3 regions of the Azospirillum palustre genome follow, and region 2 is predicted to be linked to each of the others. Evidence: riboswitches for the same ligand, from Rfam matches in the RefSeq annotation. Region 2 holds a riboswitch; each other region holds the start of a gene.
The links. A riboswitch is a leader RNA that binds a small molecule or an ion and turns the genes downstream of it on or off. The one in region 2 is predicted to bind thiamine pyrophosphate.
Positions count from the first base shown of each region.

Region 1 (4,516 bases), 910 kb from region 2:
GGTTGAAACGTCATTTCGGCATCACGCAGAAGGTGGTCTGCTGCATCAGGGCGCAGTCCTTCTCGACACCGCCGTCCAGCATCGACACCTCGACCTGGGTGATGACCAGGGTGCGGCCCGGCTTCACCACGCGGGCGCGGGCGATCATGACATCGCCCTTGGCCGGCGACATCAGGTTGATCTTGAACTCCACCGCCAGCACTTCCGCCCCGGCCGGCATCAGGCTCAGCGCCGCATAGCCGCCGGCATTGTCGGCCAGCGTGCTGACCATGCCGGCATGGAAGAAGCCGTGCTGCTGCGTCAGGTCGGCACGGAACGGCAGGCGCATCTCGCAGAAGCCCGGCTCCATCGCCGCCAGTTCGATGCCGAGCGTCTTGCAGATCGGCTGCTGTTCGAAGGACGCGAAGCAGCGCGCCTTCCAGTCGGGAGTGCGGGGTTCGAAGGTGGCGGGCAAGGCAAGGGTCTCCGGCAGAGGGGCGCCAAGGGAGGCGGTGCGGCACAGCCTGCGTCAGCCGCCCCGCCGGATCAAGCGGCCGAACGGAGTGCGCGTCACCTTGCCCACCCTCTCGCCCTCCGGTTGCCCCGCAATTAGCCGGTATCAGCCGCCGATCAGGCCCATCTGCGGGCTGGACGGTTCGGCATGGGCGCGCATCGGCATGCGGCCGGCCAGATGGGCGGCGCGGCCGGCATTGACCGCATCGCGCATCGCCGCCGCCATCCGCACCGGGTCGCGCGCCTTCGACACCGCGGTGTTCAGCAGAACGGCGGCGCAACCGAGCTCCATCGCCAGCGCCGCGTCGGACGCGGTGCCGATGCCGGCATCCAGCACCACCGGCACCGGGCTGCGGGCGCAGATCGTCTCGATGGCGTGCGGGTTGCGGATGCCCATGCCCGACCCGATGAAGGCCCCCAGCGGCATCACCGCAGCGGCCCCCAGGTCGGCCAGCTTGCGGCAGGTCACCGGATCGTCGTTGCAATAGGGCAGCACGACGAAGCCGTCATTCACCAGCTCCTCGGTCGCGCGCAGCAGTTCCTCCACGTCGGGATAGAGCAGCTCGCGGTCGCCGATGACCTCCAGCTTGATCCAGGGGGTGTCCAGCGCCTCGCGCGACAGCTGGGCGGTCAGCACCGCTTCCTTGGCGGTCATGCAGCCGGCGGTGTTGGGCAACAGCCCGACCGGCCCGGCCGCCCGCCCGGCGGTGGCGCGGGCCAGCACGTCGACGAGGCTTTCCGAATAGCCGTCCAGGCTGATGCGGCGGATCGCCAGCGTGACCAGTTCGCTGCCGCTGGCCGCCAGCGCGTCGAGCATCACCTGCTGGTTCGGATAGCCGGCGGTGCCGAGGAACAGCCGCGAGCCGAGGCTGCGCCCGGCGATGGTGAGGGTGTCGGTCTGGGACATGGGGGGAGCCTTTTGCAAAGGCCCTCTCCCGCCCCGGGAGAGGGAGGGGACCCGCGCCGTAGGCGTGGGGAGGGTGAGGGGGTATCCGAACATGGATTCTGATCCTTGCCCCACCCCTCACCCTTCCCATGCTGCGCATGGGCCCCTTCCCTCTCCCGGGGCGGGAGAGGGAGGATCGGGGGGTCAGCCGCCCTGGATGGGGCGGACGATTTCCAGGCTGTCGCCGGGCTTAAGCGCGGTCTCCGGCCAGCGGCGGCGGGGGACCACGGCGCCGTTCAGGGCGACCGCGACGCCCTTCGCACCCTCGGCGATGCCGCGGCCGGCCAGGAACTCGGCGACGGAGGCGGCGGACAGCGGCTCTTCGCAGCCGTTGACGCGGATGGCTTCACGTGAAACGGCGGTCATGCGGCGGCTCCCGCAGCAACGAAGCGGTCGGCGGCGAAGGGGCGCAGCAGCGGATCGGTCTCGCCGGTCAGCACCAGACGGGCGATGCCGTCGGCGGTCACCGGGGTCAGCAGGATGCCGTTGCGGTGGTGGCCGGTGGCGTGGATCAGTCCGGGAATGCCGCTCTCGCCCAGGATCGGCGCATCGTCGCGGCTGCCGGGACGGAAACCCGCCCAGGCTTCCTCGATGGGCAGTTCGGCAATGCCCGGCAGCGCCCGCCACGCCCCCTCCAGCAGGGCGAACTGGCCGCCGGCGGTCAGACGGTCGTCGAAGCCGCGCTCCTCCGTCGTGGCGCCGATCAGCAGCCGGCCGTCCAGCCGCGGGATCAGGTAGGTGCCGGGCGTCCACACCACATGGCGCAGCAGCGGCAGACGGGGATCCATGCGCAGGCAGACCATCTGCCCCTTCACCGGACGCACCGGCGGCCGGGCGGCGGGCGGCAGCCCAGGCACCCCGGCCGACCACGCCCCGGCGGCCAGCACCACTTGGTCGGCCCGGTGCAGCGTCTCGGCCACCCGCACACCGACGGCGCGCCCGCCCTCCACCGCCAGCGCAACCTCGCCGCACCGCTCATGCAGATGGGCGCCAGCGAGTTCGGCGGCGCGGCGCAGGGCGGCTGCGACCTTGCGGTTGTCGACCTGATGGTCGCCGGCACAAAACAGGGCACCGGCGACACCCGGTTGCAGGAAGGGTTCGCGCCGCCGCACCTCGGCCCCGCCCAGCCACTCCACCGGCAATCCCAGATCGCGCTGGAACCCGTGCAGGAAGCGGACCTTCGCGGCATCGTCGGCGGTCAGCGCGATGACCATGGTGCCTTCGCGGCGCAGATCGACGGCGATGCCGCTCGCCGCTTCGAGATCGCGGGCGAAGTCCGGCCACAGGGCCTGCGACGCGCGGGTCAGCGGCAGCAGCCCCTCCTCGCCCGGCTCGGTTTCGACACAGGCGGCCAGCATGCCGCCGGCGGCATAGGTGGCGCCGCGCCCGGCCTCCCCCCGCTCGAAAACGTCGACGCGGCAGCCGGCCGACGCCAGCCTCCAGGCGATGGCGAGGCCGATGCAGCCGGCGCCGACGATGGCAACGGAAGGACGGGTGGCGGACGGGCGGAGTCCCGGCGCGGAAACGGAATATGGATGCGGTTCTGGCGCATGGATCATGCGGCGGCTCCCTTCGCTGGAATTACCCAGACAGGTTCGATGGGTGTGTTCTCAGCCGCGCGACCACCGCACGGCACCCCAGGCCTATGGATTGCCTTATGCCAATGTTCCGCTGGCCCCACAAGCGGAATCGACCGCCGCCCGGCCCCAACCTGCCGATGGATGCGGCGACAGGCCGCAGCCGGATACGGAGTCCCCCCGACAGGAAGCGCTACCGATCGGCAGCTAAAGTGTCGGCAAAATGAGCCATACCCGGGCACTCACAGCGGAAAACGGGCGCAGCCGGTGCGCGGGATGAACGACAAAGACGACCGAGGATTCGCCAGCATGCTGTCTTTCTTCCGCTCGGACTCCCCGACCTCCCCCGTCCCCGGCAGCCCGGTCGGCGCTCCTGCCGGCAGGTCCGAACCGGCAGCGCATGCCGCCGGACCGGCGGAACAGCCGATCCGCAGCCTGTGCCTGCCGGCAGGGCAGATCGGCGCCGCGGCGCTGGAGGGTCTGACTTTCGCCGACGGGGCACCGGCGCTGGTCGTCGGTTTCGTGTCGCCGCATGTCGATTTCGCCGCCACCGCGCGGGCGGTCCGCTCCGCCCTGCCGGCGGCGACCCAGCTGGTGCTGGTCTCCACCGCGGGCGAGCTGTGCGCGGCCGAGGGCCAGCCGCTCTACCGCAAGGCCGGCGACCGCTGGGACAGCGTGGTGCTGCAATCCTTCAGCCCGCGCCTGCTCGCCGGGGTCAGCATCCAGTCGGTCCCGCTGCATTGCGACGACCTGCGCGGCGGCCGCCCGACCCGCGACGTGCCGGCCCGGGTGGAGGCGATCCGCGGCGAGCTCGACCGCATCCGCGTCCCCTTCCCGGTCGACAGCCACGACACGGTGGCGCTGACCTTCATCGACGGGCTGTCGGCCAGCGAAAGCTGGTTCATGGAGGCGGTCTACCGCTCCGGCCATTTCCCCTGCCTGTTCATCGGCGGCTCGGCCGGCGGCAAGCTCGACTTCCGCAACACCCATCTGTTCGACGGCCAGCGCGTGCTGGAGAACGCGGCGGTGACGATCTTCCTGAAGATGGCGCCCGGCATCCGCTACGGCATCTTCAAGTCGCAGAATTTCCGGCCGACCCAGACCCGCTTCGCCGTGGTCGACGCCGACCCGATGCGCCGCATCGTGCGCAGCGTGATCGACCGCGACGGCTTCGAGGTCGTCGGCTTCATCGACGCGCTCGCCAAATCCCTGCGCTGCAAGCCGCAGGACCTGCCGGGCAAGCTGGCGAAGAACACCTTCGCCATCGAGATGGAGGGAGAGCTGTTCGTCCGCTCCATCTCCGGCTTCGATTTCGAAAAGGGGGAGGTCGCCTTCTACTGCGACGTCAATCCCGGCGATTCGCTGTGCCTTGTCGAGGCGACCGATTTCGTCCGCCAGACGGAGGACGACCTCTCGGCCTATCTGCGCAACAAGCCGCAACCGGTCGGCGCCATCCTGAACGACTGCATCCTGCGCCGGCTGAACAATCCCGACCAGCTGT
Region 1 is NZ_PDKW01000043.1:2,258,833-2,263,348, forward strand. It holds gene CRT60_RS32970 (PaaI family thioesterase) at 11-454, opposite strand; gene thiG (thiazole synthase) at 599-1,399, opposite strand; gene thiS (sulfur carrier protein ThiS) at 1,583-1,804, opposite strand; gene thiO (glycine oxidase ThiO) at 1,801-2,997, opposite strand; TPP riboswitch at 2,989-3,088, opposite strand; partial or broken gene CRT60_RS37850 (FIST signal transduction protein) at 3,325-4,516, shown strand, end outside.
Region 1: linked by a shared signal. The riboswitch ahead of thiO (glycine oxidase ThiO) and the one ahead of CRT60_RS28655 (ABC transporter ATP-binding protein) in region 2 are both predicted to bind thiamine pyrophosphate.

Region 2 (4,516 bases):
ATGGTTCAGGATGTAGAGCGTCGCCCGCTCCACCGCCGCCAGGAAGCGCTTGAAGCGCGGATCGTTCGCCTTGTCCTTGCGGGCGACCAGAATCAGCTCGTCATAGGGCGGAACGCCCTCTTCCTCCGGATAGAAGGCGCGGCCGGGGCGCTTCTCGATCTCCATCTGGTTCAGTTCGAAATTGCGGAAGGCGCCGACCACCGCATCGACCTGGCCCGACAGCAGCGACGGCGAGAGGGAGAAGTTGACGTTCACCAGCTCGACGTCCTTCAGGCTCAGCCCCTGCTTCTCCAGCATGGCGCCCAGCAGCGCGTCCTCGAAGCCGGCGATGGAGTAGCCGACCTTGTGGCCCTTCAGATCCTTTAGCGTCTTCACCGGCCCGTCGCGCAGCACGACGACCGAGTTCAGCGGTGTGGACACCAGCGTGCCGATGCGGACCAGCGGCAGTTCCTCCGCCACCTGCAGGATCAGCTGCGGCTGGTAGGAGACGGCGATGTCGGTGCCGCCGGCGGCCACCAGCTTCGGCGGGTCGTTGGGGTCGGCCGGGGCGGTCAGCGTGACCTCAAGCCCGGCATCCTTGAAAAAGCCCTTCTCCTGCGCCACCACCAGCGGGGCGTGGTCCGGGTTGACGAACCAGTCCAGCATCACGGACAGCTTGTCCTGGGCCAGTGCTGGAAGCGAGGTCATCAGGCCGGCAGCGATCAGGCCGGCGGTGAAAAGATGCTTCATCGGGTGTCTCTCCCCCCTTCAAGGGTTGGCGTCTTCGGCAGGTTGGGTATCGGGTTGCCAGGGCAGGGCACGGCGGGCCAGCACATCGACGGCGGCGTACAGCGTCACCGCGAACATCCCCAGCACCAGCACGGCGGCGAACAGAAGGTCGATCTGCATGCGGGCATTGGCGTGCAGCATCAGGTAGCCGAGACCGGAGGACGACCCCACCCATTCGCCGATCACCGCCCCGATGGGCGCCACCGCGGCGGCCACCCGCACGCCGGACCAGAAGGCGGGCAGGGCGGCCGGCAGGCGGATGCTCCACAGGATCGCGGCGGGTGAGGCGCCCATGGTGCGGGCAAGGTCGAGCCAGCCGGGATCGGTGCGCCGCAGCCCGTCGAACAGCGCGGTCGTCACCGGGAAATAGATGACCAGCACCGCCATGGCGATCTTGGACGCCATGCCATAGCCGAGCCACAACACCAGCAGCGGCGCCAGCGCGAAGACCGGGATGGCCTGGCTGACCAGAAGCAGCGGCATCAGCCAGCGCCGCGCCGTGCGGAACCGCGCGAGCAGCAAAGCGCTGACGCCGCCCAGCGCCACGCCGGCCACCAGTCCGATCAGAATCTCAGCCAGCGTGGTCAGGCCATGGCTCAACAAGAGAGGGGCCTGCCGCTGCATGGCGTCCGCCACCGCCAGCGGACCGGGCAAAAGGTAGCGCGGCAGACCGGTGGTCCAGACCAGTGCCTGCCAGCCGGCGACCAGCACCAGCAGGGTGATCGCGCCGCGCAGCAGCGCCTTCATTCCGCCAGCCTCCGCAACAGTTCGGCCTGATGCGCCAGCAGTTCCGGATCGTCGACCCGGCGCGGCACCGGGCCGGAGGGCTCCAGCGCCGGCCCCATAATGGCCGGCCGGCCGGTCATCACATGCAGGCGGTCGCCGATGCGCAGCGCCTCCAGCGGGTCATGGGTGACCATCAGGACGGTGCGGCCGGCCAGCGTCTCCGCCGCCGTTTCCTGCAAGCGCAGCCGGGTGATGGCGTCGAGCGCCGAGAAGGGCTCGTCCATCAAGACTAGCGGCTTGTCCTCCATCAGGGTACGGGCCAGCGCCACGCGCTGCTTCTGCCCGCCGGACAGGGCGGCGGGACGGTCGCGCTCGCGCCCGGCCAAGCCGACACGGTCCAGCAGCGCACGGGCCTGCTCCACCCGCGCCGGATCGGGACGGCGGTGGCGCAGCCGGTCGCCGAGCAGCACATTGTCGAGAACGGTCAGCCAGGGCAGCAGCAGGTCCTGCTGCGCCATGTAGGCGATCCGGCCGGCCAGCGGCTGCCGGTCGCCGGTGACCACCTCGGTCGGCGGCTCCGGCTCGGCCAGACCGGCGAGGATACGCAGGAGCGTGGTCTTGCCGACGCCGCTCGGCCCCAGCAGGCAGGTGGTCCGCCCGGCCGGCAGCTCCAGAGTCAGGTCGGAGAACAGCAGCGTGCCGCCATAGGTCAGCCGTGCGCGGGAGATGGTCACCGAAAGCGGCGTCATCGCAGGCACGCGGGCATGCATCGTGGACTGGCGGAGATGGAGAGGGTGCGATCCCGCATCACTGATCCCTACGCCGGCATGAACCGGATCAGGTTCCAGGGGTCGTCCCGCAACAGGACCTCTCAGCCGCCCATCGGCTCCCCCCAGTGAAGGCGGCGACTATAGGCGCGGACGATCCGTGACCGCAAGCATTGCCGGATGCAGGTTCCGGCATGCGGAAGCGGGCGGCTTGACCGCACCGCCGCGGCGCCTAGTTTCTGACGGGCATCGAGGAGTGCCCGTCCTGACCACACCATTCCGCACACCGCTGTTCATCGGCGGGGAAATCTACCGCGGCTCCACCTATGGGCCGAAGCATCCGCTGGCGATTCCGCGCGTGTCGACCGCCATCGACCTCAGCCGTGCCATGGGCTGGCTGCCGGACAAGGTCTATCTCGACACCCATGTGGCGAGCGAACGCGAGCTGGCGCGCTTCCACACGTCCGATTACATCGCCGCGCTGAAGCGGGCGGAGGCCGAGCAGCGCGTCGACGAGGCGACCGCAACCCGCCACAATCTGGGAAAGCTGGAAAATCCCGTCTTCGCCGAGATGTACCGGCGGCCGGCCCACAGCAGCGGATCGGCGTTGCAGGCTGCCCGGATTCTCGGCGACCGGCCGGCCGGTCTTGTCTATGCGCCGGCCGCCGGGACGCATCATGCGCGGCGCGACCGGGCCAGCGGCTTCTGCTATTTCAACGCGCCGGTTCTCGGCATCCTGGAATTGCTGGACCATGGGCTGGAGCGGGTCCTCTATGTCGATCTCGACGCCCATCATGGCGACGGGGTGGAGGAGGCCTTTGCCGACGACGACCGGGTGCTGACCGTGTCGATCCACGAGGATGGGCGCTGGCCCTACACCGGCAAGGCGGAGGAGCGCGCCGGCGGCATGGCCCGCAACCTGCCGGTCCCGCCGGGCTTCAACGACAGCGAGATGGAGCATGTGATGGCGGCGGCGGTCCTGCCGCTGGCCCGTGCCTTCCGTCCGCAGGCGATGGTGATCCAGACCGGCGCCGATGCCTTGGCCGAGGATCCGTTGAGCCGTCTGGAGCTGTCCAACCGCGCGCTGTGGGATGCCGTGGCGGCGCTGCTTCCCCTGGCGCCGCGGGTGCTGGTGGTCGGAGGCGGCGGCTATAACCCCTGGTCGGTCGGGCGTTGCTGGGCCGGGATCTGGGCGGTGATAAACGGCATCGATCCCGCCGTGCGGCCGACGGCGGAGGCGGAGGCGGTGCTGCGTGCCCTGACCTGGAACCGCGCCGCCGGCCGCAACCCGCCGGACCATTGGTTCACCACGTTGGGCGACGAACGGCGGCCGGGGCCGGTTCGGGACGCTGTGAAGCGGGTGGCCGAGATGGCCATGTCCTGAAGGGTGGCGCTGTCCTGACCCGCGGTTGACCGACTCATTCCGACGAATTTCGAACCAACCTGTGACGATTCGTTGACGGGGTCGGATTGTTCGTTGATTCTCTTTTCCACTGCGCCGGTGCAGCTTCCGTGTCGGGCGATGCGGGCTTCGGCGGGATTTGCGGGTTGGATTTGCGGTAGGAGGACGGGCGGGCGGATGTCGAACACGACGCTGTTCCTGATCGCCATCGTCATCATCATGCTGGCTGCCGTCCCGGTCGCCATGATGCTGAAGGATTTCCTGCCGAACATCATGGAGAAGAGCAGCGGCCTGGATCAGGTCGAGAACCGCATCTACGTCCTGCATGCCGAGGCGCAGGAGCTTCAAAACCGGGTCAACCATCTGGTCCAGCGCCGGAACAGCCAGTCTTCCGACCGCAACCGGTTGGAAAGCGATATCCGCAAGGCGGAAAAGCAGGTCCGGGACCTGTCGGACCAGCCGCCGATGTTCGTGCATGAGGTCGGCGACCCGCAGGCCGGGCTGATGAAATTCGTCGCGACGGTGACGCAGGAGAAGGCGTCTGCCGCTGCCCGCGCTGCCGGTGAGCGGGCGCAGGTCAACCCCATCTGGCGCTGCACGAACGTGGCCGAGGTCTGGGCGTCCAGCTTCGACGAGGCCAAGCAGATGTGCGATGTGGCCTTCCCGTTCAAAATGGGTTTCCAGAAGACGTTCATGCGCGGCGATGCGCGGGCCGGGGGCAAGGCTGCCGGCAAGGGTGTGCCGACGCCGCCCGCCACCGCCCGGGCGAAGGCGGGTGCCGCCACATGATGATCAACTTCATCATCGTCCTGGCCATCGTCGCCATCGGTGCCTGGCTCGGCAACATCCTGAT
Region 2 is NZ_PDKW01000043.1:1,344,242-1,348,757, reverse strand. It holds gene CRT60_RS28665 (ABC transporter substrate-binding protein) at 1-729, opposite strand, end outside; gene CRT60_RS28660 (ABC transporter permease) at 748-1,515, opposite strand; gene CRT60_RS28655 (ABC transporter ATP-binding protein) at 1,512-2,243, opposite strand; TPP riboswitch at 2,291-2,397, opposite strand; gene CRT60_RS28650 (acetoin utilization protein AcuC) at 2,518-3,645, shown strand; gene CRT60_RS28645 (hypothetical protein) at 3,841-4,452, shown strand; gene CRT60_RS28640 (hypothetical protein) at 4,449-4,516, shown strand, end outside.

Region 3 (4,516 bases), 840 kb from region 2:
GACGCGGCGAAGGAGGCGGTCGGCCATTTTCTCGACGCCAAGCGGGATGGCGGCGCCTTCCGCCGCAAGCTGGAACAGGCGCTGAAGGCCGAGGGTGGGGCGCTCGACCTCGATGGGGAAAAGGCTCCGCCTCCGGCGAAACCGCGGCGCGGTGGCCGGGTGACCTAGACCGGGCCGCCCGAACCGCGCCCATGCAAGGAGCACAGCCTTGCTGCATGTCTTCGTCAATGACGGCGGTCTGCTGCGCTGGGACAGGGAGGCCGCGGACGAGTCGGTCCCGTTCCCCGAGTCCGCCGTGTGGCTGGACCTGATTAACCCGACGCCCGACGAGCTGGCGCGGGCGGAGGCGCTGATCGGCACCAACCTGCCCACCCGCGAGCAGATGGCGGAGATCGAGGAGTCGAGCCGTCTGCGCGTTGCCGGTGGTGCCTTGACCATGACCGTCACCGCCCTGGTCTGGGCCGACACCGACGAGCCGCGCATCGCCACTGTCAGCTTCGTGCTGGCCGGCCGGCGGCTGGTGACCATCCATGACATCGATCCGCAGGCGCTGCTGGCCTTCCGCCGCCGCGCCACCCATGGGCAGGTGTCCGCATCGCGCGGCGAACTGGTGCTGGCCGCGCTGGTGGATGGGATGATCGACCGCACCTCCGTCGTGCTGCGGCGGACCGGGGTGGAGATGGATGCGCTGAACCGCCGCTATTTCCGTGGGCGCAAGCTGCGCTCCCGCGGCGAGACGCTGGACGACGCGCAGACGCTGAAGCGCATCGGCCATGCCGGCCACCTGATCGGCAAGGCGCGGATCAGTCTGGCCAGCCTCACCCGGATGACCGACTTCCTGGCGCGCGGCGACGGGTGGAACGCCGGCAAGGCGACGCGGCGCTGGGCCAAGACCACGCTGCAGGATCTGCGCGGGCTGGACCAGTATGCCCGCTTCCTGTCCGGCAAGGTCGCCCTGGCGCTCGACACCGCGCTGGGCCAGATCAATGTCGAGCAGAACGAGATCGTCAAGATCGTGTCGGTGCTGACCGTCCTGCTCTATCCGCCGACCCTGGTCGCCAGCATCGGCGGCATGAACTTCACCGACATGCCCGGCAGCCAGTCGCCCTTCGGTTATGCCAGCGCCTTGGGGCTGATGCTGCTGTCGGCCTTGCTGCCGATGGTCTACGTGCGGTCGAAGCGCTGGATGTAGCGCAATTCCACAATATGGCAGGCGGATCGTCCGCAGCGCTTTCCTTTTGACACGACCGTCCGTCGGCGGCAGGATGGGCCGCATTCCAGGGGGGTCCCGACAGGGGGCTGAGATACCAACGGCCGGACGGCGCACTGCGCATGCCGGCAGCGTGGTGACCCTTCGAACCTGATCCGGGTCATACCGGCGAAGGGAGGGACCTCGTGACGGGCCGTATCTCGCCCCGTCCGGCCGTATCGGCCCCGCCATGCCGGGGAAGCCATTCCGAAAACGGCCCGCACGAAGATACCGCACCTCCGTCCGCAGTCCCGGGTTTGTCCGCCCAACTCCGACGGAGAAACCCAATGCCTAAGGACTTCAACGAGAACGCCATCCGCATTTCGACCGGCCCGCTGCCGTCGTCGCGGAAAATCCATGTGCCCGGCACGCGCTTTCCCGACCTGCGCGTCGCCCTGCGCGAGATCGCGCTGTCGGGCGGCGAGCCGCCGCTGACCGTCTATGACGCCTCCGGTCCCTACACCGACGGAGAGGTCACCATCGATGTGCGGGCCGGCCTGTCCAAGCACCGCCGCGACTGGATCCTGGCACGCGGCGATGTCGAGACCACCGACAGCGGCGTGCTGCGCGCCAAGGGCGGCGGCGCGGTGACCCAGATGGCCTACGCCCGCGCCGGCATCGTCACCGCGGAGATGGACTACATCGCCGTCCGCGAGAATCTCGGCCGTGCGGCGGCGCTTGAGGCTGCCAGTGGATCGGGGCGCGACGGCGAGGATTTCGGCGCCGAGATCCCCGACTTCATCACCCCGGAATTCGTCCGTGACGAGGTGGCGCGCGGGCGGGCGATCATCCCGTCCAACGTCAACCACCCCGAGTCGGAGCCGATGATCATCGGCCGCAACTTCCTGACCAAGATCAACGCCAACATCGGCAACTCCGCCGTGACATCCTCCATCGAGGAGGAGGTGGAGAAGATGGTCTGGTCGATCCGCTGGGGCGCCGACACCGTGATGGACCTGTCCACCGGCGCCGACATCCACCAGACCCGCGAATGGATCCTGCGCAACTCTCCGGTTCCGATCGGCACCGTGCCGATCTATCAGGCTTTGGAGAAGGTGAATGGCAAGGCCGAGGATCTGACCTGGGAGCTGTTCCGCGACACGCTGATCGAGCAGGCGGAGCAGGGCGTCGATTACTTCACCATCCATGCCGGCCTGCGGCTGGCCCACATCCCGCTGACGGCCAAGCGGGTGACCGGCATCGTCTCGCGCGGCGGCTCGATCATCGCCAAATGGTGCCTGGCGCATCACCGCGAGAATTTCCTCTACGACCATTTCGCCGACATCGTCGAGATCTGCCGGTCCTATGACGTGGCGCTGTCGATGGGCGACGGCTTGCGGCCGGGCAGCCAGGCCGACGCCAACGACGCCGCGCAGTTCGCCGAGCTGGAGACGCTGGGCGAGCTGACGAAGATCGCCTGGGCGCGCGACGTGCAGGTGATGATCGAAGGGCCGGGCCATGTGCCGATGCACAAGATCAAGCACAATGTCGAGAAGCAGCTGGCGCTGTGCGGCGAGGCGCCCTTCTACACGCTGGGGCCGTTGGTGACCGATATCGCGCCGGGGTACGACCACATCACCAGCGCCATCGGTGCGGCGATGATCGGCTGGTTCGGCACGGCGATGCTCTGCTACGTCACGCCGAAGGAGCATCTCGGCCTGCCCGACCGCGACGACGTGAAGGCCGGCGTCATCGCCTACAAGATTGCCGCCCACGCCGCCGACCTCGCCAAGGGCCATCCGGCTGCGCGGCTGCGCGACGACGCCATGTCGCGCGCCCGCTTCTCCTTCCGCTGGCGCGACCAGTTCGCCCTGTCGCTCGATCCCGACACGGCGATGGCCTATCACGACGAGACCCTGCCGGCGGAAGGCGCCAAGACCGCGCATTTCTGTTCGATGTGCGGGCCGAAATTCTGCTCGATGAAGATCACGCAGGAAATCCGCGACGCCGCGGAGTCCGGCATGGCCGAAATGTCGGAGAAGTTCCGCCAGTCGGGCGGGGAAATCTACCAGCCGGCGGCGGAGTAAGATCTGGCGGAGTGAGGTCTGGCAGGGGGGCGGGTCGCCGCCCCCTCCGTCAGTCCGCGTAGCGGATCTCCAGCACTTCGACCTGTTCCAGTCCGGCCGGGGTCCGGACATCCACCAGATCGCCCTGCCGCGCCTTCAGCAGGGCGCGGGCCATGGGGGAAATCCAGCTGACATGGCCGCGGTCGGGGTCGACCTCGTCGGCGCCGACGATGGTGATGGTGTTCTCCGCCCCATCCTCGCGGGCATAGGTGACGGTGGCGCCGAAGAAGACCTGTTCGCGGTTCTTCTGGTCCTGTGGATTGACCACCACCGCCGATTCCAGCCGCTTGTTCAGGAAGCGGATGCGGCGGTCGATCTCGCGCAGGCGCTTCTTGCCATAGAGATAATCGCCATTCTCCGAGCGGTCGCCGTTGCCGGCGGCCCAGGACACCACCTCCACCACCTTCGGCCGCTCCACCCGCAGCAGGTGGCGCAACTCCTCCTGCAGGCGCTGGAAACCGGGCGGGGTCATGTAGTTCTTGAAGCCCTGCGGCAACGGTGCCGGATCGTCGAGGTCGTCGTCGTCCTGCGTGTCGTTCTCGCGGGTGAAGGCCTTGCTCATGGTCCGACCTGTCCTGTGGCAGGGATGATAACGCCCGGGAAAAGGAAAAGGCGCCTTGCGGCGCCTTTTCCCGTTCCAGAGGTCCCGGTTGGGCCGTCGGGCTTACCGCTTCCACCAGCCGCGGCGCGGCTTGGCATCGGCGTCGGCGTCGTTGTCAGCCGCAGCCGGCTCGGGAGCCGGAGCCGGAGCCGGAGTGGCGGCCACGGCGGCGGCTTCGGCCGGGGCCTCGGCAGCAGCCTTGCGCTTGCGCGGCGACGCCTTCTTCGGCGCGGCTTCGGCAACGGTCTCCGCCGGCGCTTCGACCGCAGCGGCGGCCTTGCGCTTGCGGCCCTTGGCCGGAGCTTCGGCAACGACCGCCGGAGTGGGCTCGGGCGCGGCTTCGACCGGAGCCTCGGCAGCGGCCTTGCGCTTGCGCGACGCCTTCTTCGGCGCGGTCTCGGCAACGGCTTCAACCGGCGCCTCGACCGGGGCAGCGGCCTTGCGCTTGCGGCCCTTGGCCGGAGCTTCGGCGACGACCGCCGGGGCAGCCACGGGGGCGGCTTCGACCGGAGCCTCGGCAGCGGCCTTGCGCTTGCGCGACGCCTTCCTGGCGGGCGCCTTGGCGGCGGTCTCGGCCTGAGCCGGGGCCGGCGCGGTCAC
Region 3 is NZ_PDKW01000043.1:2,188,222-2,192,737, reverse strand. It holds gene CRT60_RS32640 (hypothetical protein) at 1-168, shown strand, start outside; gene CRT60_RS32635 (magnesium transporter CorA family protein) at 209-1,192, shown strand; TPP riboswitch at 1,270-1,404, shown strand; gene thiC (phosphomethylpyrimidine synthase ThiC) at 1,537-3,276, shown strand; gene greB (transcription elongation factor GreB) at 3,326-3,877, opposite strand; gene CRT60_RS32620 (ribonuclease E/G) at 3,980-4,516, opposite strand, start outside.
Region 3: linked by a shared signal. The riboswitch ahead of thiC (phosphomethylpyrimidine synthase ThiC) and the one ahead of CRT60_RS28655 (ABC transporter ATP-binding protein) in region 2 are both predicted to bind thiamine pyrophosphate.